3 regions of the Actinokineospora sp. PR83 genome follow, and region 3 is predicted to be linked to each of the others. Evidence: riboswitches for the same ligand, from Rfam matches in the RefSeq annotation. Region 3 holds a riboswitch; each other region holds the start of a gene.
What was found. A riboswitch is a leader RNA that binds a small molecule or an ion and turns the genes downstream of it on or off. The one in region 3 is predicted to bind cobalamin.

Region 1 (2,235 bases), on a different contig from region 3:
CACTCGTGCACCTGGCTGAGCTCGCTCACCCGGGTCGCGCCGGTCTCACCCGCCGCGGCGGTGCCCACGACCGCAACACCACCACCCACGACAGCGGCGGCCACGGTTGCCACGATCCACGCAGTGGTGCGCACGTCATCGTCCTCACTGTTGGTTCAGGACCTCGCGCGGTCGGAACCGTGGGTGCAGCGGCTGAAGGAACAGCGCGCTCTCCCGATCCACGACTTCACCGGTGTCCGCGGAATACCTCCGTGGCCCCCAAGCCTCGGCTCCACACACCCTACGAGCGGAACCGGCGCGGACGCAATGAGCGGATCAGGTGACAATCCGGGCGCAATTCACGATCTGAAAGACAATGTTCGAAACTGCCGAGGAATGAATTGGCCGCATTGTCGTGGCATGACAGAAACCCGGGAACGGTTCCCGGTTCTGGTTTCGAACACGTGCGACAACTTCTGCGACCAAGACGACGGAGCGCGCAGCCCACCGTCCTGTTCGGCTGCATCGGCGGGGTCGACCTGCGTCAGCGGGTTTCGACCCTGACATCGCGACCAGGGCCACCGCACAGGCCGTGCTCGGCCTCGGCGGCCCCGGCCTGGCGACGCTGAGTGCCACGGGCTCCTCGCCCCAGGCGCGCACCCTGGCCTGCTGGGCCGGTTCCCGGCGACCGACCCGGCGTCCCGCGGATCGGACCCTGTCCCCCGGCGTGGGAGGACAGGGTCCGGTCCCCTTCTGCCGGGGGTCTCCGTTCGCTACGCTCGGCTGTGCCGATGGTTCCCCCGGTGCGTTCGCGCGGCGGGGGAGGCAACAGGGAACCCGGTGCGAATCCGGGACTGCCCCGCAGCGGTGAGCGGGAACGACCGCCGTCATACGAGCACTGGGCGCGCAGCGCCTGGGAAGCGACGGCCAGTAGGTCCACCGGGTCGACCGGTGGGTGCCCGCGAGTCCGAAGACCTGCCCTCGGTGCGCGTGCCCCCCGGCACGCGCCGGTCCGGGCCTCTCGGGTGGGCTTCGCGGACTCGGCTGTCGCCGACTCCCCCGCGCTCCCCGTGCCTCGGGCCGTTCGCCACGCTCACGAGGAGAGAGCTGTGAACGACATCCGCATCGGCGCCACCCGGATCGGCGCCACCGTCCTGGGATATCCCCGCATCGGCCCGAAGCGCGAACTCAAGCACGCCGTCGAAGGCTACTGGGCGGGCCGACTGGACGAGGCCGGGTTGCGCGAGGTGGCCGAGGGCCTGCGCGCCGACACCTGGCGTGAGCTGTCCACACTGGATTCCATCCCGGGCAACACGTTCTCCTACTACGACCAGGTCCTGGACACCGCCGTGCTGTTCGACGCGGTCCCCGAGCGGCACCGTGCATTGGGCATGGGACCGCTGGACACCTACTTCGCCATGGCGCGCGGCACCGCCGAGGTCGCGCCGCTGGAGCTGACCAAGTGGTTCGACACCAACTACCACCACCTGGTCCCCGAGGTCGGCCCGGGCACCCGGTTCGCGCTGGTCGGCGACAAGCCGCTGGCGGAGTACCGGGAGGCGCTGGCGCTGGGGGTGGCCACCCGGCCGGTGCTCATCGGCCCGGTGACGTTCCTGCTGCTGGCCAAGCCCGCCGACGGCGCGCCCGCCGACTTCTCGCCGCTGACCCTGCTCGACCCGCTGGTGGACCGCTACGCCGAACTGCTGGCGGCGCTCGCCCGGGCCGGGGTCGAATGGGTGCAGCTCGACGAGCCCGCCTTCGCCCTCGACCGCTCACCGGGGGAACTGGCGGCGCTGCAGTCGGCCTACGACCGGCTCGCCGCGCTGCCGCAGCGGCCCGCGCTGCTGGTGGCCGGGTACTTCGCCGAACTCGGCGACGCGCTGGGCGTGCTGGCCGACACCGCCGTCGAGGGGGTCGCCGTGGACCTGGTCGCCGGTCGCGCGGACCTCGACCGCATCCCGGTGCTGACCGGGCTGCGGGACAAGGCCGTCGTGCTGGGGCTGGTCGAGGGGCGCAACGTCTGGCGCACCGACCTGCGGGACGCGGCGGCCACGGGCGCGGGCCTGCTCGGTGCGGTCGGGGCGGTCGGGGTGTCGACCTCCTGCTCGCTGCTGCACGTGCCCTACGACCTCGACGCCGAACCCGGCCTGGACCCGGTCGTGCGGGCCCGGCTCGCCTTCGCCAGGCAGAAGGTCGAGGAGGTCACCCTGCTCGGTCGGGTCCTGCTCGGCGGCGAACCGGTCGACCTGCTCACCG
Region 2 (2,235 bases), on a different contig from region 3:
AGGTCGAGGTGGTGGCCGCCGTGGGCAACGCGGTGGAGTTGCTGCACGCGGTGGGCGAACTCCGCCCGGACGCGGTGATCACCGACATCCGGATGCCGCCGGGCCACCGCACCGAGGGCATCACCGCCGCGCACACCATCCGCGCCGACCACCCCGGCACCGGAGTGGTCGTCCTGTCCCAGCACGCCGACGAGTCCTACGTCTTCGCCCTCTTCCGCGACGGGACCGAAGGGCTCGCCTACCTGCTCAAGGAACGGGTCGGCGACCTCGACCACCTCCTGGGCGCCATCAGGGAGGTCCGCGCGGGCCGCTCCAGCATCGATCCCCGGGTGGTCGACATCCTCCTGCGCGGTCACACCCGCGCCGCCGACTCGCCCCTGTCCCGGTTGACCGCGAGGGAGTACGAGGTCCTGCGGCTCATGGCCCAGGGCCACAACAACCGGGCCATCGCCGCCACCCTGGTGATCAGCGAGTCCACAGTGGAGAAGCACGGGCACTCCACCTTCGCCAAGCTGGGACTCGGCGAGGAAGCCACCCTGCACCGCCGAGTGTCCGCTGTGCTCACCTACCTCCGCCACGACCCATCGGCCTGAGGTGCACCGGTGTGAGGTGCTTCACGACGCGGCGGGTGGATCGCGGCGGATGAGGGCTGTGTTAGCTTTCGCGGGCCAGCCGAGGCCGCGGAAGCGGGTTCGGGCGGGGGAACTCCGGTGCAAGACCGGGACTGACGCGCAGCGGTGAGGGACGGCTTCCGAGCGTTCCGAGTCCGATTACCCACTGGCACCCACTCCGGCTGACGGCCGGGGTGGGCGACCGTCCGGTTGGGCTCGCGTGGGGCCCTTGAGGGTGAAGGATTCGGCGTGCGCGGAGCGTGGCGGTTTCGGGTTCTGGTGGGTGTCGCGGTCTTGGCGGTCGCCGGGTGCGGTGGGGGCGGGGCGGACACCGCGGCGGGTCGGGGCACGGGGGTGGACAACTGCGGGCGGACTGTCCGGGTGGGCGAGCCGCCGAAGCGGGCGGTGGCGCTGAACCAGGGCAGTGCGGAGATCATGCTGGCGCTGGGGCTGGCCGACCGGATGGTGGGCACCGCGACCTGGACCGACCCGGTTCTGCCGGAACTGGCCGAGGCGAACGCGAAGGTGCCGCGGCTGGCGGACAACGCGCCGTCGTTCGAGCGGGTCCTGGCGGTCGAGCCGGACTTCGTCGCCGCCTCGTTCGAATCCGTGCTCGGGACCGGTGGGGTGGCGACCCGGGAGCGGTTCGAGGAACTGGGCGTGACCACCTACCTGTCCCCCACCGACTGCGGCACCAAGGACAACAGCGGCGACGGGGACGGGGTGCGGTCCACGGCGCTGACCATGGACGACGTGTTCCGCGAGATCCGGGAGTTGGCGGAGCTGTTCGACGTCACTGAGCGCGGGGAGCAGGTCGTGGCAGGGCTGCGCGAGCGGCTCGACACCGCGACCAGGGGGCTCGACGCGTCGCGGGTCAGCATCCTGTACTGGTTCGCCAACGCCGAATCGCCCTACCTGGCCGGGTGCTGCGGGGCACCGGGGGTGATCACCGGGGCGCTGGGGGCGAAGAACGTCTTCGACGACACCCGCGCGGAGTGGCCGCAGGTCAACTGGGAGACAGTGGCCGAGCGCGACCCGGCGGTGCTGGTGATCGGCGACCTGACCCGCAAGTCGCAGACCGCGGAGACCGCCGCGGCGAAGATCGCGTTCCTGGAGTCCAACCCGGTCACCTCGCGGATGCGGGCGGTGCAGGGCAAGCGGTACGTGGCGCTGAGCGGGCAGGCGCTCAACCCGACCATGCGCACCGTCGAGGGCGTGGAGAAGGTCGCGGCGGCGCTGCGGGGCTTCGGGCCGCTCGGGTGACCGCGGCGCCCACGCGCGCCCGGACCGGCCTGCGGTACGCCGCTGGTCTGGTGCTGCTGGTCGCCTCGACGGCGGTGGTGATCACCATCGGCCCGGCCGACATCGGGGTGGGTGAGGTCTGGCGCACCGTCCTGGCCCACCTCGGCGGTGGGGAGCGGGTGCTCTCGCCGATCCGCGACGGCATCATCTGGCACCTGCGGCTGCCCAGGACGCTGCTGGCCGCCGTCTGCGGGGCCGGGCTCGCGGTGTGCGGGGTCGTGCTCCAGTCGCTGCTGCGCAACCCGCTCGCCGACCCGTTCGTGCTCGGCGTGTCCTCCGGGGCATCGACCGGTGCGGTGGTGGTCGTCGTCCTCGGGGTGGG
Region 3 (2,235 bases):
CTCCGGTTCCGGCTCGCCGACCGGGGAACCGCCCTCCGAGTCGTCGGCCGGTCGCCGCTGCGGATCGTGGGCCCCCGGGTCGTTGTCCGCCGCGTCGTGGTTCGCGGCGGCGCCGGGCTCGGCGCCCGGTCCGCCCATGTCACCCACACCCGTGTCCAGCACGGCCTCCCACCCGTCTCGGCGAAACCGACCCCCGCGCCCGGTACGCATCGGGCGGTGGCGGCCCGGTCAGCGCCCGCGGAGGTCCAGGCGGCACGCGTTGACGCCCGTCGTGGGCGTGATCGGTGGGAAGAGGATCGCGGACTTCCCGCCGCCGCGCAAGATCGGGCGCGGAATGTCACCTCAATGCCGAGTGGTTGCCATTCGCCGGGCCACTTCTCCTTTCGGTGGGTATTTTTCGGAATTCTGGAAAGGAAGCACAAAAAGTCACTCGTCGCGCTGTTGTCCCGCCGGGCTCAGCCAGCGCAGCGCCCACCGGCCGGGGCCGCCGCGCAGCACCGTCCGCGACAGCGGCACCACGTCGATGCGCCAGTACGCGGCCGGGTCGGCGCCGAGGGCGTGCACCAGCGCCGCGCGCACCACCGACGGGTGCGTCACCGCCACCACCGGCGCCGGGTCGGCGGGTCGCTCGTCGAGCCAACCGCCCACCCTGGCCACCAGGTCGGCCAGCGACTCGCCGCCGTGCGGGGCCGCGGCCGGGTCGGTCAGCCACCGGGTCACCGCGGCGGGCTCGGCCGCCGCCACGTCGTCGAGGGTGCGCCCCCGCCAGGCGCCGAAGTCCAGGTCCCGCAACCGGTCGTCCACCGAGGCCGCCAGCCCGAGCGCGGTGGCGGTCTGCGCGCACCGGGTCTCCGGCCCACGCAGCGCCACCGCCACCCGGCCCAACCCGGCGGCGGACACCGGCCCCGGGTCCGACAGCGGCTCGTCGACCGGGAACGCCGCCACCCGGGTGGCCGCGGTGGGGCCGTGGCTGACCAGGGTCAGTCGATTACCCACCGACACCCCTTGAGCTGGACGGATGATGTTGCCCACCGCGGACGCGGGCGCGTTGACACTGCAAGCGGCGCTCCCATAGGTTTCGGGACTGACCGAGATGGTATGAGGAAGCCGGTGTGATCCCGGCACGGCCGCGCCACTGTGATGGACCGGGCAACCGCTCCGCAGTCAGACCCTCCGCCGTCGACACCCCTGGACCCGTCGGGCCGCGTGCAGCCTGAGGAGGCACCCCATGACGACGCATGCCGTCGCCACCCCCGTCCCCGTTCCCGTCAGCATCCCGGTGCGGCAGATCCTGCCGTACGCGCTCTTCGTCGGGATCATCTCGCTGATCGCGCTCTACTTCGTCGGCGCCGAGCAGGGCGCGCTCGCCGTGTTCGACGGCACCTACGTGCACGAGCTCGTCCACGACGCCCGCCACCTGCTGGGCTTCCCGTGCCACTGAGCGACACCAGGACCGACCCCGTGGCCACCTCGGCCGCGCTGAACGTCCGCTCGCTGCTCGTGTGGGGCCTGCTCGCGGGCCTGCTCGGCGGTGTCCTTGCCTTCGGGTTCGCCGAGGCGTTCGGCGAACCGTCGGTGGACACCGCCATCTCCCTGGAGGAGCAGGGCGCCGCCGCCGAGCACTCGCACGACGACGGCGCCGCGGCGGGGCACAGCCACGGCGAGGAGGACGCGGAGGAGGAGGTCGTCTCCCGGTCGTTCCAGTCCACCGGCGGCCTCGCCATCGGCACCGTCGTCTACGGGCTGGGCCTCGGCGGCCTGTTCGGGCTGGCGTTCGCCTTCGCCTACGGGCGGCTGGGCACCGCGAGCCCGCGCGGCACCGCCGTGGCGGTGCTGGGCATCGGCTACACCGCGGTCGTGCTGGTCCCGTTCCTGACCTACCCGGCGAACCCGCCCGCGGTCGGCCGGGGCGAGACCATCGGCGAGCGCACCGCCCTGTTCTTCGGCATGGTCGGCATCTCGCTGGTGCTCGCGCTGGTCGCCGTGGTCGTGGGCCGCAGGCTGACCGACCGGCTCGGCGGGTGGACCGCGGTCCTGGTCGCCGGGCTGGGCTACCTGGTGCTGGTGACGGTGGCGGCCAAGCTGCTTCCGGACTTCCAGGAGGTCCCCGACGGCTTCCCCGGCGCCACGCTGTGGGAGTTCCGGATCGCCTCGCTGGGCACCTCGGCGGTGCTGTGGGCGGGCATCGGGATCGGCTTCGCTGCGCTGCTGCACCGCGGGCTCACCCGCGCCCGC

Region 1: linked by a shared signal. The riboswitch ahead of metE (5-methyltetrahydropteroyltriglutamate--homocysteine S-methyltransferase) and the one ahead of L6E12_RS24165 (CbtB-domain containing protein) in region 3 are both predicted to bind cobalamin.
Region 2: linked by a shared signal. The riboswitch ahead of L6E12_RS11845 (ABC transporter substrate-binding protein) and the one ahead of L6E12_RS24165 (CbtB-domain containing protein) in region 3 are both predicted to bind cobalamin.

Annotation. Positions count from the first base shown of each region.
Region 1 is NZ_JAJCXD010000050.1:34,966-37,200, reverse strand. Features, by position in the region: gene L6E12_RS18130 (DUF6801 domain-containing protein) at 1-134, opposite strand, end outside; cobalamin riboswitch at 755-977, shown strand; gene metE (5-methyltetrahydropteroyltriglutamate--homocysteine S-methyltransferase) at 1,098-2,235, shown strand, end outside.
Region 2 is NZ_JAJCXD010000035.1:38,553-40,787, forward strand. Features, by position in the region: gene L6E12_RS11840 (response regulator transcription factor) at 1-593, shown strand, start outside; cobalamin riboswitch at 653-797, shown strand; gene L6E12_RS11845 (ABC transporter substrate-binding protein) at 993-1,874, shown strand; gene L6E12_RS11850 (iron ABC transporter permease) at 1,871-2,235, shown strand, end outside.
Region 3 is NZ_JAJCXD010000075.1:38,234-40,468, reverse strand. Features, by position in the region: gene L6E12_RS24175 (GAF domain-containing protein) at 1-162, opposite strand, end outside; gene L6E12_RS24170 (histidine phosphatase family protein) at 427-996, opposite strand; cobalamin riboswitch at 1,056-1,191, shown strand; gene L6E12_RS24165 (CbtB-domain containing protein) at 1,229-1,441, shown strand; gene L6E12_RS24160 (CbtA family protein) at 1,462-2,235, shown strand, end outside.